2 regions of the Pseudarthrobacter sp. NPDC092202 genome follow, and region 1 is predicted to be linked to the other one. Evidence: riboswitches for the same ligand, from Rfam matches in the RefSeq annotation. Region 1 holds a riboswitch; the other holds the start of a gene.
The links. Region 1 has a riboswitch for cyclic di-AMP ahead of ACIQF4_RS19480 (M23 family metallopeptidase). Riboswitches for the same ligand answer to the same signal wherever they lie in the genome.
Positions count from the first base shown of each region.

Region 2: it holds a riboswitch for cyclic di-AMP, as region 1 does, so the genes downstream of both, ACIQF4_RS05385 (LysM peptidoglycan-binding domain-containing protein) here and ACIQF4_RS19480 (M23 family metallopeptidase) in region 1, are expected to answer to the same signal.

Region 1 is NZ_JBIVRG010000019.1:2,973-18,864, reverse strand. It holds gene ACIQF4_RS19530 (transglutaminaseTgpA domain-containing protein) at 1-541, opposite strand, end outside; gene ACIQF4_RS19525 (hypothetical protein) at 916-1,395, shown strand; gene ACIQF4_RS19520 (copper resistance protein CopC) at 1,468-2,082, opposite strand; gene ACIQF4_RS19515 (hypothetical protein) at 2,162-2,767, opposite strand; gene ACIQF4_RS19510 (thioredoxin domain-containing protein) at 2,845-3,537, opposite strand; gene ACIQF4_RS19505 (cation diffusion facilitator family transporter) at 3,537-4,457, opposite strand; gene ACIQF4_RS19500 (helix-turn-helix transcriptional regulator) at 4,454-4,831, opposite strand; gene ACIQF4_RS19495 (cytochrome c oxidase assembly protein) at 4,885-6,975, opposite strand; gene ACIQF4_RS19490 (helix-turn-helix transcriptional regulator) at 7,186-7,605, shown strand; gene ACIQF4_RS19485 (cytochrome c oxidase assembly protein) at 7,648-8,616, shown strand; cyclic di-AMP (ydaO/yuaA leader) riboswitch at 8,805-8,984, shown strand; gene ACIQF4_RS19480 (M23 family metallopeptidase) at 9,404-9,799, shown strand; gene ACIQF4_RS19475 (DUF305 domain-containing protein) at 9,802-10,476, shown strand; gene ACIQF4_RS19470 (DUF3105 domain-containing protein) at 10,504-11,139, shown strand; gene ACIQF4_RS19465 (SURF1 family protein) at 11,142-12,014, shown strand; gene ACIQF4_RS19460 (metal-dependent transcriptional regulator) at 12,218-12,922, shown strand; gene ACIQF4_RS19455 (efflux RND transporter permease subunit) at 13,098-14,402, opposite strand; gene ACIQF4_RS19450 (Nramp family divalent metal transporter) at 15,029-15,892, opposite strand, start outside.
Region 2 is NZ_JBIVRG010000002.1:417,195-433,086, reverse strand. It holds gene ACIQF4_RS05410 (globin domain-containing protein) at 1-8, opposite strand, end outside; gene ACIQF4_RS05405 (hypothetical protein) at 257-439, shown strand; gene ACIQF4_RS05400 (ribonuclease Z) at 506-1,483, shown strand; gene ACIQF4_RS05395 (APC family permease) at 1,480-2,922, shown strand; gene ACIQF4_RS05390 (YdiU family protein) at 2,919-4,394, shown strand; gene ACIQF4_RS05385 (LysM peptidoglycan-binding domain-containing protein) at 4,529-5,380, opposite strand; cyclic di-AMP (ydaO/yuaA leader) riboswitch at 5,384-5,587, opposite strand; gene ACIQF4_RS05380 (dienelactone hydrolase family protein) at 5,858-6,829, shown strand; gene ACIQF4_RS05375 (lytic transglycosylase domain-containing protein) at 6,938-8,278, shown strand; gene ACIQF4_RS05370 (TraR/DksA family transcriptional regulator) at 8,298-8,657, shown strand; gene ACIQF4_RS05365 (DNA alkylation repair protein) at 8,678-9,223, shown strand; gene ACIQF4_RS05360 (DUF1810 domain-containing protein) at 9,207-9,650, shown strand; gene ACIQF4_RS05355 (glucose 1-dehydrogenase) at 9,734-10,627, opposite strand; gene ACIQF4_RS05350 (metallophosphoesterase family protein) at 10,717-11,223, opposite strand; gene ACIQF4_RS05345 (DUF1918 domain-containing protein) at 11,359-11,556, shown strand; gene ACIQF4_RS05340 (NUDIX domain-containing protein) at 11,613-12,116, shown strand; gene ACIQF4_RS05335 (endonuclease/exonuclease/phosphatase family protein) at 12,113-12,790, opposite strand; gene ACIQF4_RS05330 (thioesterase family protein) at 12,976-13,779, shown strand; gene ACIQF4_RS05325 (hypothetical protein) at 15,336-15,596, opposite strand.

The DNA.
Region 1 (15,892 bases):
GGGGTATTCCGCTGGTCGCGGGCATCCTGCAGGTGATGGCCAGGGTATCGATGAGCAGTGCGGCCAGGCCGGTTGCGGCACAGGTGATCAAGAGGACGCCCTCGCCGGGCGCCACCGGTGCCAGCTCTGAGGCGACGGTGGTTTCGGCGTTTTCGAGCAAAGACGCAAGACGTTCCGTGGCCTGAGAGCCCGGGATAATGCCCAGGAAACTTTGGTCACGGAAAAACTGCCAGACGAGCACCCCGGCAAGGGTCAAAAGGCCCGCCCCCAGGCTCAGGACCGGGGGCCAACGGAGGCTCCGTGTCCCTGCTGTCGCCGTCAATACGGCAGCGGCAGTAAACATTACGTTCGGAAGCCAGCCCCAGCCGTCAAGGACTCCATGGATGCTCAGCGATACCAGGACCATTGCCACCAGGGCGGCCAGCGATACCATCAAGTGCCGCTGACTCTCCGCGGCGTGGTTGCTTTGCCTCAGGGAGCGCCGCTGTTGCGGGTCGGGCTCCGGAAGCGTCTGGCGGTCCGTCGCAGTGGCGGTTTCCATGGAGACGATGTTCTTTCCGCTATGGAAAAAGGGGAGGCCGATGGAACAGGACGGTCGGCGGAACGGTGGAAGGTTTCCTGCCCGCGGAGCGCTGATCGATTGTGGTCATGGAAACCTTCCTTATGCAGGCCAAGGAAGAATCCCTGGGAGCTGCGCCGGGAGAAATCACTGGATTGACATTCCAACGTGTTGATCGAGTGGAAGGTTCCGCTAACGGATAGGTGCTTGAACCTGTTGAGGTCACCACCACCGTGTTCGATCCAGCTGATGCTGTAACGTCGGGGAAGGCAATCATCCGCCGCACCATTGGTCCGGCACCAGCCCGGAACTTCGGTCCGGGCCTAATATTTAAGAGGAAGTTCATGGATTCGACCGTGCCAGACAAGACGACAAGCCAGGGGGCGCGAACTGACGGGGACCAGGGAGTGGCGGCCGGGATGCCCCTCGGTGCCAAGCGGCTGGTACTCCTGGGCGGTTTAGGCGTTCCCGTCGGTCTGGTTGCCGGGCCGTATGTGCTCGGCATGCAGCTCCTGGCAGTGACCGGGGTAGTGGCGATAGCCATCGCCTTGTCCTACCGGGATGGCACGGCGTGGTTTTCCCGGTGGTCGTGGCTGACAGCGTGCGCGGGCCTCATATGGACAGGGGCCACCGTCGCGTACTGGCTGACCATCATTGCCGCTGCGGATGCGTCCGCCCCTGCGCCGCCGGTGTCCTCCGTACTGTTCTATGTGGGCGTTGCCGCATTCGTCCTGATGGCCGGGGCTGTTCTGGTTGCCGCCGTGGCCAGGTACACGGGCCGCAGGCGGTCGGCGAAGGCCCGGCTTCACGCGCAAAACCCCGAGACCGCGCCATAAAAAGCCGCCGTGACAGGGCACCTTTCCGGTGCCCTGTCACGGCGGCTGCGAATGGGAACGTCCCCCGTAGCGTCAGCCCTGGTTGCCGGGCCGCTCCCGGCGGCGGCGGGCGAGGTAAAGGATGCCTCCCAGGACGGCGATGATGGCAGCGCCGATCCCTGTCACGAGTGGACCGTTGCTGTCATCCGGGCGGGGAGCCTGGGGCATCGCGTTTGCCGCGGCGCTTGGGGTTGGCGATGCTGTCACGGACTCCGATACTGGCGCTGCCGGTGAGGCCGTTGGCACCGCCGCGGGGTCCTGGACGGTGAAGGAGTAGTTTCCCTCGATGGGGTGGCCGTCGGAGGAGACCGTCCGCCACAACACGGTGTAGGGTCCGTTGCTTCCCGGGGCGACTTTGGTTGAGATCGTCGGGCCGGTCACCGTGACCTGTCCGTCGCTGAGCGTTTTTCCGGTCGAGTCGGTCACGGTGATCACGCTCAGGTTCAGGCTCTTCGAATCCGTGGGCGGTTCCGACAAGGTGAGGGTCACGGTGTCGGGGGCGGCTGTCACCGTAGCGTCCCGGTCCGGGGATGTGGACTGGAGAGCGTCATGGGCCCGCGCTGGTCCGGCGCCGATTGCTGCGAGCAGCAGCGCTCCGGCGAGAGCCAGGCCGGCCCGGGAGCGTGCGTTCTTTTTCCGTGCTGTCATGGGTTCTTCACTTCTGTTCGTATCCGGTCCCCGCACTGCAGAGCGCAGGCGGGTTGCCCTGCCGTCACCGGCGAGGGTCTTATGAGCAGCCCAAGCGTGGCGGCGGCCCACGGACAACGGTTTGAACGGGGACTGTGACGCCAGGAGGAAGAGGCCGCCGGGTACGGAGCGGCTGGCGGAAGCCCGGCGGAATAATGACAGGATCGATGGGTCCGTTGAGGGGACGCAGCCACGCCGCAAGCGCCCAGAGGGCGGCCTCGCCGCGGGCAAGGAGGAGTGCTGTAGCCAGCGTTGCAATGACGTGCGCGAACGTCATTGGCGAACCGGCGTCGGCCATCAGATGCTGATGGGTCGCTGCGCTTTCCAGCATCAATGGCCCGGCCGCCAGCCCGGGCCCGTGATGTGAAGGCTCTGAACCGGGCACGGCGCCGGCGGACAGGGTTGAGAAGGCCAGGTGCAGGCTCAGCTGGGCCCCGCCGAGGTAGGCGGCCAGGAGCGGGGCTGTCATTTTCAGCCCCGCGAGCAGGACTGCGGAGAGTCCCACGACCGCGGCAAGCGCCATCATGATTGCCGGCGCTGGAAGCTGACCCCCGGCTCCCACGTGTGCCGCGGCGGCGAGTGTGAGCACGGTCAGGGCCAGCACCCCTGCGCGGGGCAGGCGCAGCGGCGCGTGCCGAAGGACCACGTGCCAGCTCCTTCCGGGCGTTGTTCTGCTACGTCATGTAGAACGATAGCGTTTCTGCAGGCCCCGCTGCGTGCCGGCTATTTGACGGCGTCCTCGAGTTTCTGCCGGAATTCCGCTTCGGTGTTGAGGGTCAGCTTTTCACCGTTGAGGAAAAAGGTCGGCGTGCCGGAGACGCCGAGGGCTTTTCCGTCAGCGATGTCTTTGCGGATCCGTTCCTTGGTCTCTTCGGCAGCCACGGCAGCGTCGTACTTCGCCATGTCCAGGCCCAGTTCTTCGGCGAAGGTCCTGAACAGGGCGTTCTGGAAGTCCTGCTTCTCGCCCCACTGCGGCTGGGTTTCGAACATCTTGGCGGCCATCTGTTCGTACTTGCCCTGCTGGGCTGCGGCTTCCACCGCCAGGGCGGCCTGGCCTGAGTTCTTGTGAGAGGGCAGCGGGAAGTAGCGGTTGACGAAGGTGATCCGGTCCCCGTATTCCTTCTTCAGTTCCTCCACCAGCGGCGCGGCGGCCCCGCAGGCCTCGCATTCAAAGTCCAGGAACTCTACGAGCTGGGCCTTCTCGGTGGCGGGGGCGGTGAGGCGGTGGCTGTCGTCCCTGACCACCTGGGCGTCCGCTACCGGCTGCACTGCGGCCGGTTCGGGTTTGGCGGCGGTGAACACCGCGTACCAGATCAGGCCGGCGCCGACGGCGGCGGCGAGGAGGATCCAGAGGACGATCCGGACCTTCCGCGCCGGGTCGGTGGGCTTGGCGGTGGATTTTGTTGCCTGTGTCATTAGTGGGGAATGCTTTCCTGGTTGCGGTGGGCTACTGGTTCGATCTGAAAAGTTGAGTGCTCGACGCTGACTTCGAAATGTTCCGCGACGCAGCGCTGCAGGTCCGCCAGGATCTCGGCGGCGTGGCCGTCCAGCATGCAGCCGTCTTCGACTGTGACGTGCGCGGAGAGGACTGGGGTGCCCGAGGCGACCAGGGAGGCATGCAGGTCATGGACGTCGATGACGTGCGGCAGGGCAAGGATGTGTTTACGGACCTCTGCCAGGTCAAGGCCTGCCGGCGCGTTCTCCATCAGCACGTTCAGGGTCTCGCTGAGCAGCTTCAGGGTCCGGGGGATGATCAGCGCCCCGATCAGCAGGGATACGACGGCGTCGGCCTGCACCCAGCCGGTGACGGCGATGATGATGGCGGCGACGATAACGGCGACGGATCCCAGGGCGTCATTGAGGACCTCGAGGAACGCGGCACGCATATTGAAGTTATGCTTCCGGCCCGAGGCCAGCACGATCAGGCCGATGACGTTGCCGGCCAGGCCGATGATGCCGAACCAGAGCATCGTGGACCCACCGACATCCGGAGGTTCGAACAGCCGGCGGATGCCTTCGATGATGACGAAACCGCCCACGCCCAGGAGCAGGGCCGCCTGCCCGGCGGCGGCGACGATCTCTGCCCGTTTGTAACCCCAGGTCCGCTTCATGGTGGCGGGTTTGAGCGCCAGCGACGCGGCAATAAGGGCGATCAGCAGGCCAGTGGAATCGGTGAACATGTGTCCGGCGTCGGCCAGCAGGGCAAGGCTGCCGGTCAGGAAGGAACCGATGATTTCGGCGACCATCACGGCGAAGGTGATGGTGAAGACGATGATCAGTTTTCCGCGCTGAGCCGCCCCGTCACCGGCGCCGTGGGCGTGATCGTGGCCGCTCACGAATGGATCTCCTGGTTTACCGCCCCGGTCCGGGAGAATGCGGTTGTCTCCTGGGCGCAGTCAGGGTCAGCGCACTGGCAGATGGGGCCGACCGTGAGGATGGTACCGAGCAGGTCATCCAGGGCGTGGGCAAGGCGGGGATCAGAAAGTTCGTACCTGACGCGCCGTCCCACGGGCTCGGCCAGGACCAGCCCGCAGTCGCGCAGGCAGGCAAGGTGATTGGAAAGAATCTGGCGGCTCACACCGATCCTTTCGGCCAGATCAGAGGGAAACGCCGGACCGTTCCGCAGCGTGAGCAGGACCGCTGCCCTGGTCGGGTCTGCGAGGGCTTTGCCGAACCGGGCCAGGACCTCAGTGCTCGAGAGAATGCGCATACCGGCAATATTACAGCTGTTTCTGGATTCAGGAAAGCCTGGATCGACGCGGTTCACCGGCCATCCCGCCGCCGGTCGATCCTGCTGTCGCGCTCCTGCAGCTGGGCAAGCATGTCGTTGTATGCGTCCAGATCCGCATCGTTGTTCCGTACGGCGGCGCGGTCGGTGCGGCGCATTTCCCTGGCATCAGAGCGGGACCACATCACCGCGACGCCGATGGCAATGAGTAAAGTGGGGACTTCCCCGATGCCCCAGGTGATGGCTCCGCCCATCTGCTGGTCGGCCAGGGCCGACGGTCCCCAGTCCCGGCCCAGGCCGGTGAACCAGTCCGGCTGCAGGAGAGTTGGTGAGCCCATGAGCGTTACCCCGAAGAAGGCATGGAAGGCCATGGTTGCCAGCAGCAGCAGGAGCCGCAGCGGGTAGGGGGCGCGGCGCGGCAGCGGGTCGGTTCCGATCATCGAGAGGATGAACAGGTAACCGGTGATCAGGAAGTGGGCGGTCATCAGCTCATGTCCGGCATGTTCGCGCAGAGCGAACCCGAAGGCGTCTGAGTAGTAGAACAGCACGATGGAACCGGCGAAGTTGGCCGCGACAAACAGCGGGTGGGTCAGGACCGCCGCCACCCGGGAATGAACCAGAATCATGATCCATTCCCTGGGGCCGCGGGAGCCGTCCCGCCGCGGGGCCAGGGTGCGCAGGGCCAGGGTGACCGGGGAGCCGAGGACCAGGAAGACGGGGACGACCATGGTCAGGGCCATGTGATCGACCATGTGGGCGCTGAAAAGTACCCTGCCATATACGGAAGGGCCGCCGGACGTGAAAAAGACCAGCGCCGCAAGCCCGGTGAGCCAGAGCGCCGTCCGGATCCAGGGCCAGTTGTCCCCGCGCCGGCGCAGGCGATGCGCGCCCAAAAGATACAGGACAGCAGCGGTAGCGGCCAGGGTGATCCACAGCCAGTCCGGCCGCCACACGGTAAACCAGCGCTCCGGGGTCAGTTCCGGCGGCAGAAGGTATCCGGTGAGCACTTCGGCCGGGGTGAGGGCCGCGCGGATTTCTTCGCCGCCGGGCGGAGGCGTCCGGCTCAGGGCTGCTGCGAGGCCGCTGACGGCGCCCATGATCAGCAGTTCCGCGACGATGAACCGCCACAGCACCGTGCCCGCTCCCGGCGCATCCTTCCGGCTCAGGGCGGGGATGAGGCGGGTACGGTGCAGATATCCGATGATGCCCAGGATGATGACGGCGGCGGTTTTGGCCATGACCAGGACGCCGTACGGGGAGGCCAGTCCTTCCGGCAGCGCCATCCGGATTGAGGCGTTAATGATGCCGGAAGCGGAGACCAGGATGAAGGCGAACAAGGCCAGGGACGAGAACCGGCGAAGGACCGCTGCTGTGTCTTTGCCCAGGGCTGTTCCGGCCACGGTGAGGGCGATCAGTCCGCCGAACCAGAGGCACACCCCGACCAGGTGAAGGCCCAGGGAATTGGTGGCCTGTTCGTGGTCGGTACCGCTGGAGGCATGGCCAATGAGGATGACGGGAACCAGTCCTGCGATGGCCAGCAGCGCCGCGGCCGCCAGGGGCCCCGGCGAGCGGGCACCGAACACCACTGTTGCTACCACTGCTGCGATGATCACGACCGACAGCCACGCGTTTCCGCTGGGCAGTTCTGTCATATAGGCGACAAGGCCGGCAGAAAATTCGGGGCTGCCGGAGACCGGGACGCCGGCGATGTCCGCGAAGCCCAGGACCAGGACCGCCAGCGCCGAGAAGGTCCAGATGATGCTGGTGGTCGCAACCAGGACCATGATCCGGGTAAAGGCGGGGTGCTCAGCCCCTGTTGCCGGGGCCTGCCGGCGAACACCGGTTCGGGAGGCCCGGCCGGCGCTTTTGAGGGGCGGGAGAATGAAAGCGGCAAAGACAAGCCCGCCGATCGTTGCCGCCGCCGCCAGGTTGTGTATTGTCTGCGCCAGGCCGTAGCCCCACTGAACCAGCGCCCCCGGGTCCCGGGTCTCGGCCGGAAGAGTTCCCCTGCCGTAGGCGGTCGCAGCAAGGACGACCACCAAGGCAACTGCGCAGGCGGCCGCCAGCCAGACCGGCCCGGGTGAAACAGTTGTCCTCTCCTGTGAAGTGGAGGCTTTGAGCGCCACGATACGTCCTAACCTGGTCCTGGCCGCGTCCCGGAAGGGCGGGGACGGAGCGCGAAACGAAACACCGCGCGCGACACCAGATTATCTGTAGAGTTGTTCACACGTTAAACGCGCGTGTCGGCGTGCGTTCCCCCGGGCCGCGGGCCTCGTGCGCTTCCGCACGTATCCGGGGCAGATCACAGATTCAGCACATAAAGGTAGCCTAGATGGATGACGCAGATCCCACCCCTGGCCCCTTCCGGGCCGGAGTGTTCCCTCCGGCTCGTCGATGCAGACAAAGTCGAGGCGGTCCGGTCCCGGATGCCTGGAGATTCGGACGTGGCCGATTTGGCGGTGATCTTCGGGCTGCTCTCGGACCCTGGCCGGGTCAGGATCCTGATCGCCCTCCTCGAAGGGGAAATGTGCGTCTGCGACCTGGCAGCAACCACCGGGCTGAGCGAATCCGGCGTCTCCCACGCCCTGCGCCTGCTGCGCGGGCCCAGGGTTGTTCAGGTGCGCCGCTCGGGCAGAATGGCCTACTACTCACTGGCAGACTCCCACGTCCGGATGCTGCTCGATCTTGGCCTGACCCACGTGGGCCATACAGGGAAGGACCGGTTGCGCGCGGTCGAAACCGCCCAGCCAGGCTGATAGGGGCCGCTGTGTCTGCGCGGTGCGGCCGCCGGTGCTGCCATGTCTGAGCCGGAGATCACCGGTCCGGTCTGGCTTCCTTCGCTGCCCCCGTCGCTTACTGAATACCTGGCGCCCAACCTGCAGCCGGTACCGCTGATCCCTGCCCTGACGCTCCTGGCCGCGGTGTTTTACCTTGCAGGGGCGATCCGGCTGTGGCGGCAGGGCCGGCGCTGGTCCGTGGTGCGGACCTGTTCCTTCCTGGTGGGCTGTCTGGCCATCCTCGTGGTCATGGGAGCCGGTATCGAAGGGTACGGGCTGCGGATGTTCTCCATCTTCATGTTCCAGCAACTGACTCTCATGATGGCCGTTCCACCGCTGCTGGTAATTGGATCACCAGGAACACTGCTGCTGCGTGCCACACCACACGGCAGGCTCGGCCGCCGCGTCCTTCAGGCAGCGCTGTGGGGTCTGCGTTCGGGCTGGGGGCGCATTGCGATTCACCCGGCCTTCATGGTCCCGCTGTTCCTGCTCAGCTTCTACGGCGTGTACTTCTCGGGCCTGGCGGACCTGCTGCTGCCTAGCTGGTACGGCCACGTCGGCCTGGAACTGCTGTTTTTGATCTCCGGGATCCTCTTCACTGTCCCGTTAATCTCCGCCGATCCCCTGCCGAGCCGCCAGACACACTTCGGGCGGATGGTCGACATTTTCGCGGAGATGCCGCTCCATGCCTTCTTCGGGGTGGTCGTCATGATGGCGACCACGCCCATGGTGAAGTTCTTCGCCGCACCCCCTCCAGGATGGAATGTCGACCCGATGACGGACCAAGGCGTGGCCGGCGGACTGGCCTGGTCCTACGGGGAGCTGCCCGGGGTGCTCCTGCTGATGTTCATCCTGGTCCGGTGGCAGCGCGAGGAGGCAAGATCCAACGCCAGCATCGAGCGGGCCGAGCTGACCGGAGGAACCCCCGAGCTGGACGCCTACAACAGCTACCTGCAGCACCTGGCAGACAGACCTGAGCGTCACCGCTGATCAGCAGCGCCGTCCGACTTGACCCCCGGGTCTGGTCGTATGAAGATATCTGCAGACGAGTTTTACAAAGCGTAGAAGTAGCTTTCTTTTCCTGCTGTTATCGGATTGTGACATTCTCGTTCGGTTAGGTAGCATTGATTCAGGCTTTTCTGTATTAAGCCTCGGCTCCGCATGCTCAGCCCCGCCGGCGGTGCCAGACGACGAACCCTTTACGGCGGGGGCGGAGGACCCACTCACGGCAGCTTGCTGCCTTGGGGTGAAGACGCACACTCGGCAGCGGCCCTGCGGGCCGGTGACGGGGCTGCGTCCGGGCTTTTTTCCTTGGCCCGAACCCGACAGCTAACTTCGCAGGCGACCTGAAAGGATAGCTGTGCTCCCCTCCCGCCACGGCCGCCGCCGTGCCCTGCCCCGAGACCGCTCCCGAGCCCGCGCAGGTGCTGCAGGGCCGCGGGGACGGTCCGGTCCCCACGCCCCGTCCCGGCGCCCTGCCTGGCTTCCCGGGGCCTCCGCTTTTGCTGCCGTCGCTATGCTCGCGTCCGGTATACCCGCCGCGCATGCCGGCCTAGTTGCTGCCGGACCCGTCCCAGCCGCCCCGCCGGCGGCCGTTGAGGCTGCACCGGCCATTGCGGCGCAGGCGCAGGCGGTCATCACCTATCCACGCACTGACGTCGGAACCAGTCCGGCCGAACGGCCTGCGGCACCGGCGCCTGCCGGAACAGGATCCACTGCCGGAACGCCGGCCGCAGTTCCTCCCGATGCAGCGGCGGCACCGCCAGGGGCTGTACCCGTGGATGCCACCTTGGCCGCCCCGCTGGCCAGCATGTCCATTTCGTCTCCGTTCGGTTTCCGGACCAGCCCGATCACCGGCGGGTCCGGCGAACTGCATACCGGACTGGACTTGGTGGCCTCCTGCCAGACCGCAGTGTTCAGCGCCGGCTCCGGCACCGTGGTGGAGGCCGGGTGGTCCCAGAACGGCGGAGGGAACCGCATCGTGGTGGATCATGGCAATGGGATGAAGAGCACGTATAACCATCTTTCGTCGATAGAGGTTCCGGTCGGAGCCGTGGTGGGCAAGGGCCAGCGGCTCGGCGGTGCCGGCACGACCGGAAACTCCACCGGATGCCACCTGCACTTCGAAATCGTCCGCAACGGCGTGACCGTGGATCCCCAGGGCTGGCTTTGAGCATGACCGACATGGAGGCGCGCGAACAGCCCAAGGCAACGTCGGTGCTGCCCAGGAAACGGCTGTGGGCAGTTTTTGTCACGGTTGTGGCCCTCACCGCGCTGGGCTTCTTTGCCTTGGGGCGGCTTTCCGCCGCGCCCACTGTAGTCCCGGACGCCGGCCCGGACGCCGGGTTTGCCCGGGATATGCAGACCCATCATGCCCAGGCGGTGGAGATGGCCCTGCTGATCCGGGACAAGTCCGAGAACCCCGAGGTCCGGGCGATTGCCTATGACATTGCCACTGCACAGCAGCATCAAAATGGGCAGATGTTTGCCTGGCTGCAGGACTGGGGGCTCTCCCAGACCGGGACAGCGCCGCCGATGGCCTGGATGAAGGCAGATGGTACTCATGACGGGGCCGGTGCCTCGCACGGTGCCCCAGCTGCCGGTGGCGGAAATACCATGGAAGGCATGGCCACCCAGGAACAGATGCAGGCCTTGCGCGAATCCTCAGGTGCGGAGGCGGAGCGTTTATTCGTTGATTTGATGATCCGCCATCATCAAGGTGGCGTTGCAATGGCCACCGCCGGTACCCGTCTGGCGGAAACCTCAAAGGTACGGGACTTCGCTGCCCGTATCCTCGAAGCACAGACAGCTGAAATCAGGGCCCTTGAAGAGCTCCGTGGCCGACTTTGACCGCCCCAAAAGAGAGTGAGACCGCCGATGTCCGGAAAACCGAAAGCCGGTGAGGACCGCAAAGCGCTCCTAGCTGCAGTGCAGGCCAGGCATCGGGCCGCCGACAGGCGGCGGGCCTGGCTGATCTACGGCACCGGCGCGGCGGTCGTGCTCGCAATCATTGCCGCAGTGACCTTTGTCCTTGTGGCAGAGGTGCAGCAGCGCGAGCAGCTCAATGCCGCTGCGGCCCGCCCGATCGAGGGTGAGCAGGACTATCCGGACCAGTCCAGAAACCACACCAGCGGGGCCGTCAATTATCCGCAGACTCCGGCCACCGGCGGAGACCATGCACCGGTCTGGACGAACTGCGGGATCTACACCGCCCCCGTTGAACAGACCCGGGCAGTGCATTCCCTCGAACACGGGGCCGTCTGGCTCACCTACCGCCCCGACCTGCCCACGGACCAGATCGCCAGCCTAACCTCGCTGGCCGTCGGACAGGATTACCTCTTGGCCAGCCCCGTTCCGGGGCAGGTCTCCCCGGTGGTCGCAACAGCGTGGGGCAAGCAGCTCGCCGTGGACAGCGGCAGCGACGAACGCCTGGCACCGTTCATTAAAAAATACCGGCAAGGCGCGCAGGCACCCGAGCCCGGGGCTGTTTGTTCCGGCGGCGTGCAGGGCTGACATTGCTGCCAAATAAGGACCGGGAGCCCAGGGCCTACGGATTCCTGCTGTCCTGGCGGTGGGTGGGCATCCTGGGTCTGGCCGTTCTGTTCGCTGCGGCCTGCATAGGGCTGGGTAACTGGCAGATGGACCGGCGAAACCAGGCAGTCACCGAAATCCGCCGTGTCCAGCAGAACTACGACAAGCCGCCTGTGCCCTACGAAGAAGCCAGCCGCTATTTTGATCACGCCGAGCCGGACGCGAAATGGACGACCGTATCCGTTAGAGGCCAGTACCTCGCCGAAGACCAGCGGATCGTGCGGAATCGGCCCAACTACTCTGCCGCAGGGTACGAGATTGTGGTGCCGTTCCGTCTGCTAACCGGCGAAACGATCATCATCAACCGCGGCTGGGTTCCCATCGGAAACAACCGGCCCGGCTACCCTGATATGGTTCCTGCACCGCCGACTGGAACCGTCACTGCGGTGGTGCGGATCAAACCCTCAGAAGCCGACGTGGACCGCGCTGCTCCGGAAGGGCAACTGGCCAGCATCGACCTGACCTCCTATGCCCGCCAGCTGCAGTACCCTGTGAAGACAGGCAGCTATGGCCTCATGGCTTCCGAAACGCCCCCGCCGGAAACTGCGCCTCAGCAACTCGCCCCACCCAAGGTGCAGGAAGGGTCAAACCTGTCCTACGCGATGCAGTGGATTACCTTCGGCGTGCTGGCCTTTGTCGGGTTCGGTTACATGGCCCGGCAACAGGCCCGCATCGGTCGGGAGGAACGTGAACTTGAGGAACCGTCCGAACCCGGACAACACCGTGCCCAGGGCAAAGCACGCCGCCCACGCTCTGATGACGAGGAAGATGCTCTTCTGGATGCCATGGGCCTCTAAGAGCGGAGGCCAGCCAGCCGTGGAGTACCTGACGGCCAGCCGCAGCCGGGCCGGCGGATCCGCTGCAGAGGCGACGACCGGACCCTGGGCGGCCGTTTGCTGCGCACGGCGTCGATTGCCCTCAAGGACTGAGCCCCTGGCCCTGACCATCCTTCCCCCAAAGGGACGGCTCACTGGCTCTCTGCAGGGCGGGCGGCGCGGCAATGGCTAAGGCCGACGGTTCTGACCTGACCGTTGCCGCTCAGGACTATTTGAAGCTCCTCTACACCGCCAATGAATGGTCGGATGCGCCGGTCACCGTTGGGCTGCTGGCGGACCGGCTGGGCCTGAGCATGTCCACGGTCTCCGAGGGTATCGCAAAGCTCGCGCTCCAGGGCCTGGTCTCACACGCCAAGTACAGCAGTGTCAGTCTCACTCCCGACGGGAGGCGGTACGCCCTGGTCATGGTCCGCCGGCACAGAGTCCTGGAAACCTTTCTGGTGCAGACACTCGGATACACCTGGGATGAAGTCCACGACGAGGCCGAAAAGCTCGAACACGCGGCCTCCGAAGACCTGATCGCCAGAATGGATGAACTGCTGGGACACCCGTCCACGGACCCCCACGGTGATCCCATCCCCACAGCCGACGGGCAGGTAAACCGCCCCGAAGCCAGCCAGCTCACTGCCGCACAGCCAGGACAAAACGTGGTCATTTGCCGGGTATCGGACACTGACCCGAAGTTGCTGCGTTATTTTTCCCGCCTTGGCCTCACTCCCGGGACCAAGCTCACCACCGGCCAACGGAAGCCCTTCACGGCAGGGACAACCGTCCGAATGACCGGCAGCGGGCAGGACATCACGCTTGGAACTGAAGCGGCGGACGCGGTCTGGGTGGTTCCTGCAGCAGCGGGGATTGAGCGCTCATGAGCTTATGTGGGCCATAGCCGCCGTCAGTACTTTCGTCACTGCCTAAGGGTCACGGCGCTGGCTGCCGCCGCCTTCGACCTCTGACCACCGGTGCTCTCCCGCTCGTGGGCGGCGGACAAAGATGATGGCGGCCGGGCGCGGAAAGCCGTAAGGTCCAGGCTGTTGCGGTGAGGTCTTAGGACCAGTTCCCCGCGCGCGTGCTGCCGTTGCCGGGAATCTCCTCCTGGCTGCGGTAGAGCTGCAGCCCGTTCAGGTCGGTCACGAGGTCTCCCACCACCACCACCAGGGCAAGCACCAGGCCGGAGAACACCATGACGTTCAATCCGACCCCCAGCGCGAACAGCACCAGCAGGGCGGCCACTGTGGATACCGTCAGGACCAGCAGTCCCACCAAAGCGACTCGCCAGGACCTGAAGAACATCCCGAGCAGGAGAGCCGCCAGCGCCAGGCTGACGAAGAGCGCAATTCCCAGGCTCTCCACCGCGGACTGGATGAAGGACGCCGGACGGTAGACACTGCTGTCCACGTCAATGCCCGAAAGGCCCGGTTTCAGGTCCTCCAGCGCCGACTCCAGGGCGGCGGTAATCTCCATGGTGTTCGCCTCGGGGAACTTCTCGACGACCAGCATCAGGCCTGGATCCTCGTCCAGCACTGCATCACCTATGAGCGGCTGATGATTTTCGCGCACTGAAGCAACATCCCCCAGCGTCAATGGGGCACCCGTCACTTTCTCCACGCTGACCTTGGCAAGATCGCTCGAAGTGGTGATCGGCAGCACGTGCTGGATACCGATGCGCTGGTTCTCCGTCTCCAGGAAGCCGCCGGTACCTGGCGTGGAGGCCTTAAGGAAGGTCAGGGGAGACACCCACACGGCATTGCCCGTGGTCTCCATGACCTGGTTCAGCGTCACTCCGCGTGCCTGCAGCACTGCCGGGTCCACTTGGACCTGCATCTGCTGCTCACGCTGCCCCCAGATGGAAACGTTCGCGACGCCGGGAACGCCCATCAGGCGTGGTTTGATGTTCCAGCGGGCCAACACGGACATGTCCATGAGCGGCATCTCCGAAGAAGAGAGCCGCACCATCATCACCCGGCCGGTGGAAGACTTGGGCTGCATCAGTACCGGCGGCGTGGAGACACGCGGCAAAGAGTGCGCCATGACCAGCCGCTCCGCCACGAGCTGGCGTGCCCGGGGCAAATCCGTCCCCGGCTCGAACAGCAGCTGGATTGAGGACAGGCCAGGAATGGACTGGGATCTGATCTCGTCCAGATAGGCGACGCCGTTGAGCAAGTCGACTTCCATCGGCGAGGTAATGAGCTGCTCTACCTCAACAGCGGACAAGCCCAGGGCTTCCGTCTGAATTTCCACCTGCGCTGGCTCGAATTCAGGAAGGGCATCCACAGAAACATGGGGAAGATACCAAAGACCCATGCCTACAATGCCGGCCGCCAAAGCCAGGACCAACAACCGAAATTGCATGCTCCATCGAGCAAATAAACCCGTCATAGCTCTTCCAAAGTGCATGTGGGAAATTTGGGCCGGCAAAGCGCCGAAAACCTTCCAAGGGACAGTTACCCAAGCTTCCCCCCGATCACGGCCACCAGACAGCCCCAACTTGATGCGCCGGAACCCCCAAAACAGGGGCACCTGCCCCCCCCAACCACACGGGGTGGGGCAGCACCGTCCCCCAAATTTTGGTGGTCGACAAAAAGGAATTGGAGCACTTATATTGCGGTACCGGACCAGAATGCACGGCCATGAAGATGACGGCACTGGCCATCAGCTGGCCAACACTTATCCGATCCAAAAAGGAGCTTTGGCATGTCCCCACGTCACGCCCGCACACCGGCACGGGGAATGGTGCACTTTTACACAGTCACAATGACCGCCGGCGTACTGGGCATCAGTGAAGCCGAAGTTGTGAAAATGCTGGAAAATGGGGAGCTCCGCGGTCTCCGGCTCGTGCCCCCGACACCATGGCTTGTCGATGGCAAAACCTTGGACGAGTTCGCCCTCCACTGGAGGAACAGCCCTCCCCAAAGCGACGAACGCCGAGCGAGTGGTCCCGTCCAGCAGCGGCGACTCCGCGTCAAACTCCGGAAGGATCAGGCTTGACCGGTAACGGTGAGGACGATGAGGACACAGTTCAGTCCCACAATCAGCGTCGCGCTGGTCCAGCCGGCGATCTTCAGCGGCATCGAGTCCGTGTGGATGCCCATCACATCACGTTTCCCGGTCAGCCGGATCAGCGGGATCAAAGCAAAAGGAATACCGAAGCTGAGCAGGACCTGGCTCAGAACCAGGGCCAGGGTCGGCTCGATCCCGGCGCCGAGGATCAGCAGGGCAGGGATCAAGGTGATGACGCGACGGGTCAGCAGCGGTACGCGGAGCTTCAGCAGCCCACCCATGATCGTGGCGCCCGCATAGCAGCCGACCGATGTCGAGGCCAGTCCCGAGGCCAGCAGCCCGATGGCGAACACGACGCCGATGACGGGACCAAGAGCCGACGTGACGGCGGCGTGGGCACCGGCGATCGTGTCCGTTCCTTCGATGCCACGCAGGCTGGAGGCGGCCAGCAGGAGCATGGCAATGTTAACTACCCCGGCGAGCATCAGGGCGCCCGCCACGTCGAAGCGGGTGGCCTTAATGAGTCGTGTCCGGACGGCGGGATCCTTGGAGAAGCCGTGCCTGTCCCGGGCCAGCGCCGAATGCAGATAAATCGCGTGCGGCATGACCGTGGCTCCCAGCATGCTGGCCGCAAGCAGGACGGTGTCCGTGCCCTCGAACCTGGGCACCAGGCCGCCCAAGGCGCTCCCGGCATCGGGCGGGTTCACGAAGAGCCCGGAGACGAAACCGACCGCGATGACGCCAAGCAGGATCAGGATCGCGTACTCGAAGGACTTCTGGCCCCGTGCGCTCTGCAACGCCAGAAGCAGCATTGATGCCACACCAATGATGAGGCCGCCGGC
Region 2 (15,892 bases), on a different contig from region 1:
GAAAGCATGTTGGTTACCTTCCGGGTAGCGGGTTCCCTGGCGGGGGAGGGGGCCTGAGGCGTGCAAATTTAGCAGCCGCCCCGGCACGCCGGTAGGGGCAACCGCCCCTATTCCCGAGCACCCAGGCCGCGCCCCCAGGAAGCAAGCGGCAGCGGGGATGTTCGGCCTGTCCCCTCGACGTGGGCCCAAACTGCGCTAAAATCATAAGCAGGCTGATGAATATCGGTTGGCAGGATCACTACTGAAGGAGTTTCACATGAACTTGGGAAGCATGATCAAAAATGCCGCTGGACGATTCGCAGGCAGGACCGGGACCGGCGGGACTACCCGCGGAACCGGGCTGAATGCAGCCCGCCGGACGCCCGGCACAACGGGTGCCGCAGGTGCCAGGCCGGGCGGCGTGGCCGGCAGGATCATGGGAATGCTCCGGCGGCGCTAAGCCGCCGCCGCATCCACAAAAGCAGGTACCGGATTCTCCGGCACCTGCTTTTTGGTCCTTAAAGCCATGCGCGAGCTCGTTGTCCTCGGCACCGCCTCCCAGGTCCCCACCCGGACCCGGAACCATAACGGCTACCTCCTGCGCTGGGACGGCGAGGGCCTGCTGTTCGACCCCGGCGAGGGAACGCAGCGCCAAATGATCCACGCCGGGGTCTCAACGAACATGATCACCCGCATCTGCCTCACCCACGTTCACGGCGACCACTGCTTCGGGCTGCCGGGGGTGCTTTCGCGCATGGCCCTCGATGCCGTGCCCCATCCGGTCCATCTCCACTATCCATCCACCGGCGGGGACGTGGTCCGCGCCCTTGTATCCGTCAGCACACCGGGTATCGACCTCAGGCTGCACCCGCACGGCGAAGCCGGAGCGGTGGCAGAAGGACTGGAAGTCCGGCCCCTCAAACACCGGATAGAAACCTACGGCTACCGCCTGGCCGAACCGGACGGCCGGACCCTTCTGCCGGAACGCCTGCACGCGGCAGGGATATCCGGGCCGGACGCAGGGCGGCTGCAGCGCCAAGGGAGCCTGGGCGGCGTGCAGCTTGAAGACGTCAGCGTCGCCCGGACGGGCCAGCGATTCGCCTTCGTGATGGACACCGCGCCCTGTCCGGGCGCAGAGGAACTTGCCGACGGCGTCGACCTCCTCGTCGCCGAGTCGACCTTCGCTGACGACGACGCCGGGCTGGCCGGCCAGTACCGCCACCTCACAGCCGGGCAGGCGGGAGAGCTGGCGGCACGTTCCGGCGCCCGCACCCTGGTGCTCACGCACTTCTCCTCACGGTACGGCGACGACGCCTCACTGCTCCTGGCCCAGGCCGGTGCCCGCGCGGGTTCTGCTGCAGTCATCGCGGCTGAGGACCTGCAGCGCATCCCCTTCCCCCAGCGGCGGCGCTTATCCCACGGCCCCGCACTGCGCCCCGGGCCAGCCGTTGCAACAAAGCCACGTCCCTCATCCAGCCCAGCCAGCCTTGGAGGCCACTCATGAGCGCAGCTTCAGAAGAAGTGTCGGATGTTACTGCCCACGGCAAGGAGCCCACGCTCAAACGGGTGCTGGGACCCAAGCTCCTGCTGCTGTTCATTGTGGGCGACATCCTCGGCGCCGGCGTCTACGCGGTAACCGGGACCATGGCCGGCACCGTAGGGGGAATCGTCTGGCTGCCGTTCCTGCTGGCCTTCGTGGTGGCAACGCTCACCGCCTTCTCCTACCTCGAGCTGGTCACGCAGTATCCGCAGGCGGCGGGCGCCGCGCTGTACACGCACAAGGCGTTCGGGATCCACTTCGTCACCTTCCTGGTGGCATTTGCCGTGGTCTGCTCGGGAATCACCAGCGCGTCCACGTCTGCGAACGTCCTGGCGCAGAACTTTTTCGGCGGCCTTGAGATCAATGGCTGGATGGGGGAGCCCGGGCAGGGAGTGATTACCGCGGTGGCCCTTGGATTCATGCTTGTCCTGGCTGCCATCAACCTGCGTGGCGTGGGGGAGAGCGTCAAGTTCAATGTTGTGCTCACAGTGGTGGAAATGGCAGCACTGTGCATCGTGATCGGTGTCGGGTTCTTTGTCATGGCCCAGGGGACGGGAAACCCGGGCGAAATCTTCGTCTTCAACGACTCCCAGGACAAGGGGCTCTTCCTCGCCGTGACCGCAGCGACGTCCATCGCGTTCTTCGCCATGGTGGGCTTCGAGGATTCGGTCAACATGGTGGAAGAGACCCAGAACCCCGAAAAGATCTTTCCCCGCACCATGCTCACCGGCCTGGGCATAGCAGTACTGCTGTACATGCTGGTTGCTGTGTCCGTGGTAAGCGTCCTCTCGCCTACGGAGCTCGAGGGAATCCGGGAAGCCGAAGGCGCTGCCCTGCTGGAAGTGGTCCACAAAGGCTCGCCGGACTTCCCGATCGACAGGGTCTTCCCCTTCCTGGCCGTCTTCGCCGTCGCCAACACGGCTCTCATCAACATGCTCATGGCCAGCCGGCTGATTTACGGCATGGCCCGCCAGCACGTCCTGCCCGGCGCCTTGGGGAAGGTCCTTCCCGTCCGGCGCACCCCGTGGGCAGGAATCGCCTTCTCCACAGTCCTGGCTTTGGGCCTCATCCTCTACGTCACCAGTGATCCCGAAAGCAACATCGTGGCCAACCTGTCCGGCACCACCGCCTTCCTGCTGCTGTGCGTTTTCACGGTGGTCAACGTGGCCTGCCTCGTGCTGCGCCGCAAACGGGATCCCCACCGCAAGGTGTTTTTCACATCCCCGGGCCCTCTGCCGCTCGTGGCCGCGCTGCTCTGCGCCTTCCTGGCCGGCCCGTGGGTTGGCAGGAACATCATCCAGTACCAGATTGCCGGCGGACTGATGGCCATTGGAGTCATCCTGTGGCTCATCACCTGGCTGATCAACCGGCGCACCAATGACGGCGATAGGGTTAATCCATGACTGCAGCAGCAGAATCAACTGTCACCTTCGAAGGCTTTTTTGCCCGCGACCTGCCGGAACTCGCCGTGCCCTGGCAGGCAGAGGAAGCGCCAGAACCCACGCTCCTGGTCCTTAACGAAGTCCTGGCCGGCGAGCTGGGGCTGGCTCCCGAATACCTGCGGACCACCGAAGGCGTCCGGCTCCTTTTGGGCAACCACGTCCCGGCGGGCGCCACGCCCGTCGCCCAGGCCTACGCCGGGCACCAGTTCGGCGGTTACTCGCCGCTGCTCGGCGACGGAAGGGCGCTCCTGCTCGGCGAACTTCCGGACGCCGGCGGCCGCCTGCGCGACGTGCACCTCAAAGGCTCCGGCCGGACACCTTTTGCCCGGGCAGGCGACGGCCGCGCCGTCGTCGGCCCCATGCTGCGCGAATACCTGGTGAGCGAGGCAATGCACGCCCTGAACATTCCCACCACACGGGCCTTGGCGGTTGTGGCCACAGGACGCCCGGTGCGGCGGGACACCATGCTGCCCGGCGCCGTTCTGGCACGTGTGGCCAGCAGCCATCTCCGGGTGGGCAGCTTCCAATACGCCCGGGCCACAGACAACATGGAGCTCCTGCGCCGGCTCGCGGACCACGCCATCAGCAGGCACTACCCGGCCGCAGCCCAGTCTGAAAACCCCTACCTGGAACTGTTCGCCTCGGTGGTTGCCGCCCAGGCCCGGCTGGTGGCCCGGTGGATGCTGGTGGGGTTTGTGCACGGCGTCATGAACACGGACAACATGACCATTTCGGGCGAAACCATCGACTATGGGCCCTGCGCCTTCATGGACGCTTTCAACCCCGGTGCCGTGTACAGCTCCATCGACGTCGGCGGGCGCTACGCCTACGCCAACCAGCCGGTGGTGGCCGAGTGGAACCTGGCGCGGCTGGCGGAGGCGATGCTGCCGCTCTTCCACGAGGACCAGGAACAGGCGGTCGCGCCCGCAGTGGAGGCGCTGGGGAAGTTCCGCGGCCAGTACAGCGACGCCTGGTTCGACGGCATGAAGGCAAAGCTGGGCATCGCCGCCGGCCCGGCCGGAAGCAAGGAAGGCGACGAGGCATCGGAACTGGTGGACGGGGTCATCGGCCTGCTCAAGGACGGACCTGTCGATTACACACAGTTCTTCCGGAGCCTTGGCCAGGCAGCCAGGGGAAACACCAGGCCGGCGCGCGGCATGGTCCTGGACCTCGCCGCCTTTGATGCTTGGGCTGAGCGCTGGGCCCGCCTCAAGCCCGACGCCGGTCTGATGGACAGCGTTAACCCGGTGTACATTCCCCGGAACCATCTGGTGGAGGAAGCGCTGGCAGCAGCAACGGAGGGGGACATGGGCCCCTTCAGCCGCCTCCTGGAGGTGGTGAGGTCCCCGTTCGAGGAACGCGAGGGGCTGGAACGCTATACCGAAGGTCCGCCGGAAGACTTCGGCACCTACCGGACCTTCTGCGGTACCTGAGGCGGGCACGGGAGAACCGCGCGGAGGAAGTCCCGGGGAGACAGAACAAGGGCGGCAGCCGGGAGAACCCGGCTGCCGCCCTTGTCTGGAGTGGCCTGGCCCTTACGGGCCAGCTGCGCCTGTGTCCGTGGTGACTATGCCACGCGGACGAAGGAAGCGCCGCTGAGCCAGCTGATGGAGTGAACCTCGGTCTGGTTGCCGTTCACGCCGCCGCTGACAACCTGGCCGTCGCCGGCGTAAACGCCCACGTGGCCGGCGGTGATCACCAGGTCGCCGGGGGCGGGGGTGCCCACGGTGGTGCCGTACTGGTAGAACTGGCCGGGGGCAAGGTCGCCGACGGACTTACCGACCGTGCGCAGGGCCTTCTCCACCATCGCGGTGCAGTCCTGGATCTGGCCCAGCTGGCCGTAGGCGTTGGCCAGGATGGCTGCTCCGGCGCCGCTGCCGGTCGCTGCAACCGGTGCGGACGCGTAGGACATGTTCATGCCGGTGTTCGCCGGGGTAGTAACAGCAGCGGTCTGGACCGGAGCCGGTGCCGGTGCTGCAGCCGGTGCAACGTAGGCTGCGGCCGGGGCGGCAGCAGCGGTTCCGGCGGCGGGAATCTGGATCTGGTCACCGGGGTAGATGATCGTGGAGACAGAAAGCCCGTTGGCCGACAGGACGTCATTCAGGCTGACGCCGTAAGCGGTGGCAATGGCACCAAGGGTGTCGCCCGATACAACCGTGTGGGTGTTGCCGGCTGCTGCGGCGGGGGCCGCGGCTGCCGGAGCAGGGGCGGCGTAAGCCTGGACGCTAGCGGTCTCGGTGGTGTCCGGACCGTTCACACCGGCGTGAGCCGGGGCTCCGACGCCGAAGGCAATGCCGGAGGCTGCTGCCACGGCGAGAGCCGGACGGCCCAGGGACTTGGCCGAAACAGACAGTCCCTCGATCACGAGGGAGCGGGCCGGGGTTGCGCGGTGACGGGCGGTGGTGGAATTTTTTGACACAGTTGATCGCCTCTCCCATGCCTGCGGGGTGAGCTGTCGGGTTCGGGTTGGAGATACCCGGCCGGTAGCTACTCCGAAAGGAACGGAGGCGCTATCGACTTAACCCCAAGGCCTTCAAAAAGGCCGCGGAAACTTGGTTCCCCCGTCCCTGCCAGCTGGAAAGCGATTGGTTCCCGGGTCAGTGGCAGGGCTCGGCATACTGATGGGAATGTCCCGTCTGAGAGGGACACCTGAAGACCATAACCCGACTTACCACCCATTGTCACATTTGGATAACATGCGAGGCGCGGCTCTCAATTACGCAATCAAGTGGATTTCGCCATCTCATGGCGATCCAGTCCAGCCAGGCAGGCGCGCCGGGTTTTTGAAACGTGGGATTTGTCACAAAGTAGTAAAGGAAGCGCCGCACCCGCCATGGGAGCTTGTTCTCACGTTCCCGGGGGAGGAGTATGTTCGGCACCCCGAGGAGGCACTGTGATGCAGCTTGGCAAGTATGAGAGATACCTGATTGAGGAATTCTTCGACGATTACAAGTCCGGTGCGCTGAGTCAGCGCACCTTTACCCGGCGCGTTGCGTTCATTACCGGCAGCATGGCGGCTGCAGCGGCGGCGATGCTGCTGGTGGGGTGTACCCCCAGCGAGGTGCCGCGGAGCACCGACCCCATGCCCACCCCGGAGCCGTCCCCGACGTCCGCTGCCGGTACGGCGGGATCGGGAGCGGTGCCCGGGGCAAAGAGCCCGCTCTCCGTTCCGGAGGGGGAGCCAGGATTGACGACGGCGTCCATCCAGTTTCCGTCCGGCAGCGCCTCCGTCAGTGGGTACCTGGCCAGGCCGGAGCGGGAAGGGCGCAGTCCTGCCGTGCTGATCTGCCACGAGAACCGCGGGCTGACGCCCCACATCGAAGACGTGGCCCGCCGCTTCGCGAAGGAGGGATACGCCTCCCTCGCCCTGGACCTGCTCAGCCGTGAAGGCGGGACGGCAGGCATGGACCGCGATGCTGTTCCCGGTGCGCTCACCCAGGCAGGCGCCCAGCGGCACGTCGCCGACTTCGCAGCGGCGTTGGAGTACCTGCGTGCCCAGGACTTCGTGGAGGGCGGACGCATCGCCATGACCGGCTACTGTTTCGGTGGCGGCATCACCTGGCAGGCGGCAGCGGAACTGGACGGGCTGAAAGCTACCGCGGCGTTTTACGGGCCCGCACCGGACCTGGCAAAGGTGCCGGACATCAGGGCAGCCGTTTTTGGCGTCTACGCTGAACTCGACCAGCGCATCACCGGCCCCATGCCCGCACTCAAGGATGCACTGGCAGCATCCGGCGTTGTCCACCAGCTCACGGTCTACCCCGGGGTGGACCATGCCTTCCACAACGACACCGGGGACCGCTACAACGAAGCCCAGGCTACGGCGGCGTGGAACGACACCCTTGCCTGGTTCAAGGAACATCTCTAAGAAACGGGCGTCCCGGCCCTGTTCCGCGAAACCGAACTTCCTCCGCTCCATAACGATGTAGAAACGCCCTCCTTCAACCTGCGGATCAAGGCGGTAGGCTTCCGGACTATGTCCCGGTTCGTCACCAAATCCAGGGCGCCCCTGCCCGTGGCGCTTCTTTCGTGTGCCCTGGCAGGAAGCCTGTGGCTGGTGCCGGCAGCCGCCGCGGACAGCAGTCCCGGGGATTACCCGTCCTGGGAGGAGGTGCAGGACGCGAAGGACAGCGAGGCCGGGAAGGCCGCGGAAATCGCCAAGATTGATGGCCTGCTCTCCGGCCTCCAGGAGCAATCCGAGGCCGCCGGCTCCGCAGCGGTGCAGGCGGCGGCGGAGTATGCAGCCACCGACGCGGCATTGCAGGCCGCCGCTGCCAGGGTGGAGGCCCTTGCGGCGCAGGCAGTACACGCTGACTCGGAGTCGGTCCAGTACAGGAAGGAACTTGGTGCGCTGGCGGCCCAGTCATACAAGACCGGCGGCACGAACATGGGGTTCTTTGTTGCCCTGGACGCTGTACAGGCCAACACCGTGCACGGGCTCAACGTGGTGCAGATCGTGGGGGACAAGACCGCCGCGCTCGTGCATAAGGCGCGGGCCGCAGGGGAAATTTCTGCTGCACTGGCTGCCCAGGAACAGGCCGCAAAGGATGAGCGCGGACGGCTGGCCCTTGAAGCGGAAGCGAGGCTCGGAGCGGCCCGCTCGGCCCAGGACGGCCTGGCCCGCAAGTCGGCGGACGAAAAGGAGCGGGGCGCGCAGCTGACAGCGCAGTTGGCGTCGCTCAAAGGTACGACGGCGGAGGTGGAGAACGCGTACCGGCAAGGCGAGGCGGCGCGCGCCGCCTACGAGGCATCCCAGGCGGCCAAACGGGCCGCCGCCGAAGAGCAGTCCCGCCGGCAGGCCGAAGCGGCAAACAGGCCGGCGATGCCCGCCGCCCGCCCCGCGCCTGCTGGTCCTGCGCCCGCCCCGGCTGGTCCCGCCCCGGTTGATCCCGCTCCCGCTCCGGCTCCGGCAAACCCTGCCCCGGCACTTCCTTCCCCTGCAGTCCCGGCGCCCGCCCCGCCCAGCCCGCCGCCCGTCGTCGTGCCTTCCCTTCCCGGCGGCGCGGTCAATGACCCGGCAGGAGCCAAAAACTACGCCTCCGGCAGGCTGGGCGCGCACGGCTGGGGCCAGGACCAGTTCCTTTGCCTCGCCCAGCTGTGGACCAAGGAATCGAACTGGCTGACCACCGCCACCAACCCCTATTCCGGCGCCTACGGAATCGCCCAGGCCCTCCCGCCGGGCAAGTATTCAAGTGCCGGCGCCGACTGGCTGACCAGTTACCGGACACAGATCGACTGGGGACTGGGCTACATCCGGGAGCGTTACGGCTCGCCCTGCGCCGCCTGGAACCACTCCATGGCAAAGAACTGGTACTGACCCCGCGTAGGCTTTTCCCATGCCCGACTATGAACGCTTCCGGATGATGCTCGAGGAGGAGCGGGAACGGAAGGTGGCCCTGCTTCCGGCGCTCCGCGCGGACATCGCCGCCGCCAACTCGGCACGCCAGGATTCGAACGTGGACGACGAACACGACCCCGAAGGCTCCACTATCGCATTCGAGCTGTCCCAGGCGTCAGCCCTGCTGAAGCAAAGCAGTGCGGGGCTGGACCAGGTTGACGCAGCCCTGGCCAGGATCGCTGCCGGCACGTACGGGACCTGCGCCGTCTGCGGGGAAGCCATCGCCGAAGGCAGGCTGGAGGCACGCCCCTGGACCCCGTTCTGCATCCTCCATGCATCGGCGGGCCGCAACCAGTGAGCAGCGACGCCGGCCCCGTGATGGCTGCCGCAGGATTCATTGACAGCACGCTGCAAAATGAGGGCGCGTGGTACCGGGCGGACGACGTCGAAGGCAGGCTGGGCGGCCGGCTCTCCTCCTACGGCTCTTCGGTGGGCGCGGTCCGCGGAACCGTCCGCGACGCCCTGCGGAAGTTCAAGGACCTCGACCACGACGCCGTCGTCCAGCTGGCATCTGCCCTGTGGGGCCAGCCCCGGCCCGGTTCCAGGCCGGTTTTTGAACGCCGGCTCGCCGCCGTTGTGCTGCTGCAGTCCAGGGTGTCACTCCTTCGCCACTCGGACCTGACCCGCATTGAGGGGTTCCTGCGGTCCGCCGGGACCCGGGAACTGACCGAACCGCTGCTGGCCGACGTCGTGGCGCCGTTCCTGGCGCGGCTCGGCGGGCGGGACCGGCAGCGCGCAGATGTTGTCCTGGCCCGATGGCGGACGGACTCCGACAGCCAGCTGCGCACCGCCGCCGCCTACATCCACCAGCAAGCCGCCCCCGAAGCCCCACCACAAGGAGACACCCATGAGCGATCCCTATAACCTCGACCGGTTCGTTGCTGCCCAGGAGAGCGGCGGCGCTTACGATCAGGCCCTGTCAGAACTTCAGCTGGGCAGGAAGTCAGGCCACTGGATGTGGTTCATCTTTCCGCAGATCGCAGGCCTGGGGCACAGCGAGATGTCCCGCCGGTACGCCATCAGCTCCCTTGCTGAAGCGCGGGAGTACCTGGACCACCCGGTGCTGGGCCCAAGGCTGCTCGAGTCCGCCCTTGCCGTCACCAACCACTCAGGCGTCCCGGCGGAGGACATCCTTGGCGGCATAGACGCCCGAAAGCTGCACTCGTCAATGACATTGTTCCTCCGTGCAGCCCCCGGGGAAACGGTGTTCAAGACCGTCCTGGCCCAGTTCTTCGACGGCCAGCCCGACGCCGCCACCGACGACCTGCTGGCCGGGACGGACGAAAAATAGGACGCAGGAGATAAGGCCGACGGCGGTGCCTCGCGCACCACGCGCAAGGCACCGCCGTCGGCCGCTGTTCTTTGAGCCTGCGGCTATGGTGTGGGGCTGCCGCCATTGACGTTCAGGGTCTCGCCCACAACATAGCTGGACTCCGGCGAGGCGAGGAAGACGTAGGCGGGGGCGAGCTCCGCCGGCTGGCCGGCCCGGCCCAGCGGCGTCGACTGCCCAAACTCCGGCAGCTCCTCCTTCGGCTGGCCGCTGCTGACCTGCAGCGGGGTCCAGATGGGACCCGGCGCCACCGCATTGACGCGGATGCCCTTAGGTGCGAGCTGCTGGGCCAGGCCCTTCGTGAAGTTGTTGATGCTGGCCTTGGTGGTGGCGTAATCCACCAGCGTCGGGGACGGGTTGTAAGCCTGGATCGACGTGGTGTTGATGATGGTGGATCCGGCCGGCATGTGGGGGAGCGCTGCCTTGGTCAGCCAGAACATCGCGTACACATTGGTCTTCACGGTGTGGTCGAACTGCTCATCGGTGATGTCGGCGAGGTCCTCCTGCGCTACCTGCTTCCCGGCGTTGTTGACCAGGATGTCGATGCTGCCCAGCACCGCCACGGCAGTGTCCACCACGTCGCGGCACACGGACGCGTCCTTGAGGTCGCCCGGGACCTTGACGGCCTTGCGCCCGGCGGCCTCGATGATGCCGGCAATGCGCGCGGCGTCCTCCTCCTCTTCCGGAAGATAGGACAGGACGACGTCGGCCCCCTCCCGGGCGAAGGCGATGGCCGTTGCCGCGCCGATGCCGGAGTCCGCACCGGTGACGATCGCCTTGCGGCCTTCCAGCCGGCCGGTACCGCGGTAGGTTTCCTCACCCAGGTCGGCCTTGGGTGCCAGCTCCGCGTCCAGTCCCGGTTCGGGCTGGTGCTGCTTTGGCGGGGAGATCTTTTCGTACGCGGTGACCGGATTGCGGAAGGTGTACTGGTCTGTCATTGCAGTCCTCCTGGTGCTCGGGTAACAAAAAGCTAAGTATGCTTACCGTTCCAAGCCTAGGCACCTGATGCCTCCCTTGCCAACCCGGGTCAATCCCTGATTACCTCGTGAAGCAGGACGTCCCCCAGCGTTCCGGCATCCACCGTGGCCGTCATGAACGTGCAGGCCGGCTGCCGGCGGCGGTCAGTGGGGGAACCCGGGTTCAGAAGCCGCAGCCCGCGCGGGGTGATGGTGTCCCACGGGATGTGGCTGTGGCCGAAAACCAGAACATCCGCCTCCGGGTACAGCGCCTCGCACCGGGCCTCGCGCCCTTTGGCCTGCCCGGTCTCGTGAACCAAGGCAAAGCGGACGCCCTCCAGCGTGATCTCCGCCGTTTCCGGAAGCTTGCGGCGCAGCTCAGGGCCGTCATTGTTTCCATGGACGCCCACCAGCAGGCGGCTCCGCCGCTGGAACTCCTCCAGATGGGACTCCGATACCCAGTCGCCCGCGTGAAACACCACATCAGCGCTTTCGACGGCCGACCACACCTGCGCAGGAAGGTCCCGGGCGCGCTTGGGGACATGGGTATCGGCGACGAGGACGAGGTTCAGCGGCATGGGGAAATCCTGCCATGCCCGCCGGGTTGCCGCGGACCGCCTGGACCTTCTCCAGCGCGCCTTTCCGGCCGGTGTTCCCATTCGCCCTTTTGCCTGAAGGCAGCCGGTCGTACTCTGGGCTCGGAGGTGATTGCCATGGAGGCAACGCAGGGCGACCGCATCATCGTGCATGGCAGGACGGTGGGTGCCGCAGACCGGCACGGAGTGATTCTCGAGGTGCGCGGCCAGGGCGGAACGCCGCCCTATCGCGTCCGCTTTGATGACGGGCACGAGACCATCATGTACCCCGGCGGTGATTTCGCCGTCGAGCGCGGCACCGCGAACCAGGCCTGACCGGGGCGGCGGACTGGCGGGTGCAGCCCACCCGCTGCACCTGTCAGACTGGAGCGATGGATCACTTTTCGGCGTCCACCGCGTCCTCCGCCCCTCCCGTCCGTACTGGCCCGAGGGACCCCGGCGATGCCTGGGTCGAAGGGAAGCGCGGCCGTTTCTGGGGCCGCTTTGGCGCGGCCGGAGTGCTGGCCTACGATCCCGGCAAGGGGGTGCTCCTGCAGCACCGTGCCGTGTGGAGCGATAACGGCGGAACGTGGGGGCTGCCCGGCGGCGCACTCCATGAGGGGGAGGAGCCCGTCACCGGTGCGCTGCGGGAGGCCTATGAGGAAGCCGCCGTGCCCGCCGGCAACGTTGAGGTGCTTTTTACGTCCCTGCTGGACGTGGGCTACTGGACGTACACCACGGTTGTGGTGCTGGTGAGGGAGCCTTTTGACCCGGTGATCAGCGATCCCGAAAGCCTGGAACTCCGGTGGGTCCCGCTGCCCGAGGTGGCCGGGCTGGAGCTTCACCCCGGGTTCGAAGCGTCCTGGCCGGACCTCCGTGCAAGGCTCGAGTCCTAGTAGTCCGGGCCGTACTCCGCCGTAACCAGGATGGGAAGGTGGTCTGAATTGCCGCGCGGCAGGGTCTCCACGCTTTCGATGTCCAGGCCCAGCGACGTCGCGAAATCGAAGTGGCCCTTGAACACCTTGTACCGGGTGTAGGTGCGCCTGTTGCTCAGGGACAGTGCGTAGCCCGAGTTTTTCATGTGCAGGTCAAGGTTCTTGGTGAAGAACGGGTAGTTGAAATCGCCCACCATCAGGGTCATCAGGCCCTTGCCCATGCTCAGCAGCTCAGCGTGGGCCGCGTGGATCTGCTTGCGCCGCAGTGAGTTGGACGCGGTGAGCGGTGCTGCGTGAAACGAACCGATCACCAGTTCATGCTGAGTTTCGTTGTCCATGACCCGGGTGCCGATCAGCCGCTCATGGGCCGGGGCCAGGACACGGTCATGCATCGACTTCTTCAGCGCGAAGGACTGGGTGTCCAGGGCGGTGAACCGGCTGGTGCGGTAGTAGATGGCCAGCCCCAGGCGGTTGCCCTTGGTGGCGTCCGCGAGGTGCAGCGGCCCCAGGGTTTCAGGAAGATCGCTGGAATCCACCTCCTGGAGGCAGAGCGCATCGATGTCATGGTTCCGCGCCAGGGCGAGGAGTTCGCCGCTGGCTTTGTGCTTGCGGAGGTTGTAGCTGATGACGCGCATGGAACACCTCTTCAGAGGGTTGCTGACAGGACCAGTTCCTGAGTCTAGCCGGATGGATCCCGCCACGGGCCAACATTTCGCCGCGTCCCTTCCGGTGGGATGCCGGGCCGCGGGTCCGGGACAGCCGCGACGCCCGGCGCAGCTAGAGTTAAGGCCGATTCACTGGAACTCCGAAGGGGCCACCGTTGACCGCAGAGCTGCCTGAACTGGCTGAGGGAAACTTCTACTACCTGAACCTGGGGGGAGGCCGTTTCCGTTCCACCATCCATGCCCAGGGTGCCTGGAACGTTCATGAGCAGCACATGGCGCCTGCGTCCGGCCTGCTCGCGGACAGCCTGGAACGCCATGACCCGCGGCCGGACATGCGGATGGGCCGGATCAGCTACGAGATCCTCGGACTCATCCCTGGCGGCGAATTCCACATCGCAGCCAGCACCCTTCGGCCGGGAAAAACCATCGAGCTCCTGCAGGCCGAGCTGGTGGCGGGCGGTCGCACCGCCATCCGTGCCACCGCCTGGCGGCTGGCTACCAGCGATACAACGCCGGTGGCCGCAATAGAGGACACTCCCATCCCCGGCCCGGAAGACTGCAAGCCGTACGACGGCGCGTCCGTGTGGCCCGGCGGCTACATCCGCTCGCTGGAAATGCGCGTGGCGGAAGGGCACCGCCCCGGGGCCGGAAAGGTTTGGCTGCGCACTGAACATCCCTTGACCGACCGAGGGGACAGCGGTGCCCTGGCCCGGCTCATGGGCATGGTGGACACGGCCAACGGCATCGCGGCCAGGGTCCCGCCCGGCAAGGACAGCTACTCGTTCCCCAACCTTGACCTGCAGATCCACATGTACCGCCGCCCGGAAGGGGAGTGGTTGGGGCTGGACAACGCGGTCTCGTTCGGCGGGGACGGCATAGGCCTGACATCCACCGTTCTGCACGACCTCCAGGGGCCGTTCGGACGCGCGGAGCAGATTCTCACGCTCCGTAAGACCTGACGGGACTGCCGGGTGCGGAGCACGGAGGCGGATCGCCGGTCTTTTGGCGCCGCTAACTGGCTTGTTCATGGATGCTTGTGACCGCCTGCAGAGGATTGCTCGGTACATGCCGGGCTCGCGGGCACCTTGCGCTTCGGGATCGCAGTCTGCGTTGCCGGGTTCGTCGTCGAAGACGGGCATGCCCTGGATGGATTGCCCGAGTCTGTCCAGGGTTGAGATGGCCAGGGTATTCATGCGATCAGCGCCTCGAGGGCCGGACGACATAGGGGCGTGAAGCTCTCGCTCCAGAGATGCCGTACTCAACGTAGTGGTCATAAGCGGCGGACGCCGGAGGCCAGAAGGTCCGCCTGTTCTCGATTAGTGGGGCGCTGCCGGGCCGGGCTTCTGGGTAGCAAATCAGTTTCGTCACGGGCTGCTTCGAGGTGTCTCATAACTAAGGACAAGTACTCGATGTTTGCCAAAAGGTTATGAGACATAGTTACGAGAATCGCCAATGCCATCGCGCGTCCAAGATTCCGCAGAAAATCTGTGACCGTGCAGGTCAGACGACTGTTAGCTCGTTGAGACGTCTCGTTTCCCAAGGGTTATGAGACGGTTTGCTGGCTCCAGTCGGGGGACCTTCACTGAGTGATAAATCGGGCAGGTCATACGGGCTCCCTGACACCAGGCCTCACCGAGACGAGAATCCGAGGGGTTGCGCCCTTCCATCGACCGGCTAACGGCACGGCTTGCGGGTGGGCCTCTTCCGGGATGCCCAAAACCTTGATGTTCTAGTGTTGTCGCTGGTTGTCACGTGCATTGAGAATTTGCTGCCGCCGCATCCAGGCGCAAACAGCACATGTGAAGAACCCTAATATGGCCGCCATAAGTGTCCAGATATTGAACTCGCCGGCACTGGAGGAAACGATGGCAAGCCCAAGTTCAGCCACGCCTAGAAGGGCCAGAAGAATTGTGAGCCCGGGATACAGCCAATTCGGTGCGGGAGGTACTCGATGCACCGGCTTTTTTGAGGCTTCTTCCTGACTGCCCTAATCCGAGCCTACGCCCCTGGCAAAGATGCCAACGAGAACCCGTATGGGTTTCCCTCGCCTATAGGTGGGTGCTGACTTATCCCCTTCGTTGACGTTGGCGGCTTATTCGTGGAGTGTTGCCCCATGAGCCGGGGGACGCGAACGGCATTGTCACTGATAGTTTCCGTGTTAGTGCTCGCAGGAGTTCTTACCGGCGTGAGGTTATGGAGCGTCCATCAACAGACGTCGGACTGGGCCCTTTCACCAAGGGAAGTCCCTTCCAAAGTGCAATTCGCTGGACGTGAATATAACTGTGGTCCCGATCCGAGGCCTGCCGAGCACGACACGAAGGAGCTGACCTCCCAAGGTAGGACAGCAGGAGGGGCCGAGATATTTGCGCAGCCGCCTTCTACTGAAGCCAGAGTCTTCATCGTCGTACAAACTAGTGAGAAGGCTTTCGGCTGCGGCCTGATGGGTGGACCCTAGCCAGCCTGCCGAAATGTCTCGTAGAAGGTTTCGGCAAACGGAAGACTAGCTAGCGACTCGTCAGAAGAGTTCCTCTCCGCGAAGGACCCTTTCCAGATCTGCACTGTTCAGGCCTGCTGTCTCTAGGATCCAGCTCGTCCCATAGCCGGCTTGGCTGGAAGTACGGATAGCGGCGCCAAGATCGACCGCAGCCCTTTTGCAGGCTTCCATGGCCTCGCGCAGTTCATTCGCCGCATGCTGAACGGGCAGCCTCACTTCATCCGGTGGCACCGTATAGCGCGCGTTGCTGTCGCCGATATTGAAACTCCAGTCTGCGTCCATCTTTCCCCACTTTTAGGCGCTTGGAATATGTACAGGATATGGCTAGGCCGCCGCCCCCATCCGTGAATTATTTAGTTGTGGACCGATTCGTGCTCCTGGTCCCCTTCAAGGTTCGCCGAACTAGACGTCGCTGATGCCGGTCAGAGGGCGTTACGGCCCGCATTGCATTGAGCTGCATGGACAGTGATGGCGACGCTGACAATCAAACTAAGGAACAAAGCCAGGAACCCGACAGTTGCGGCTACGAAGTAGCTCGCTGGCTTAGGCACTGTATCTACTACAGGCTCCATATAGGC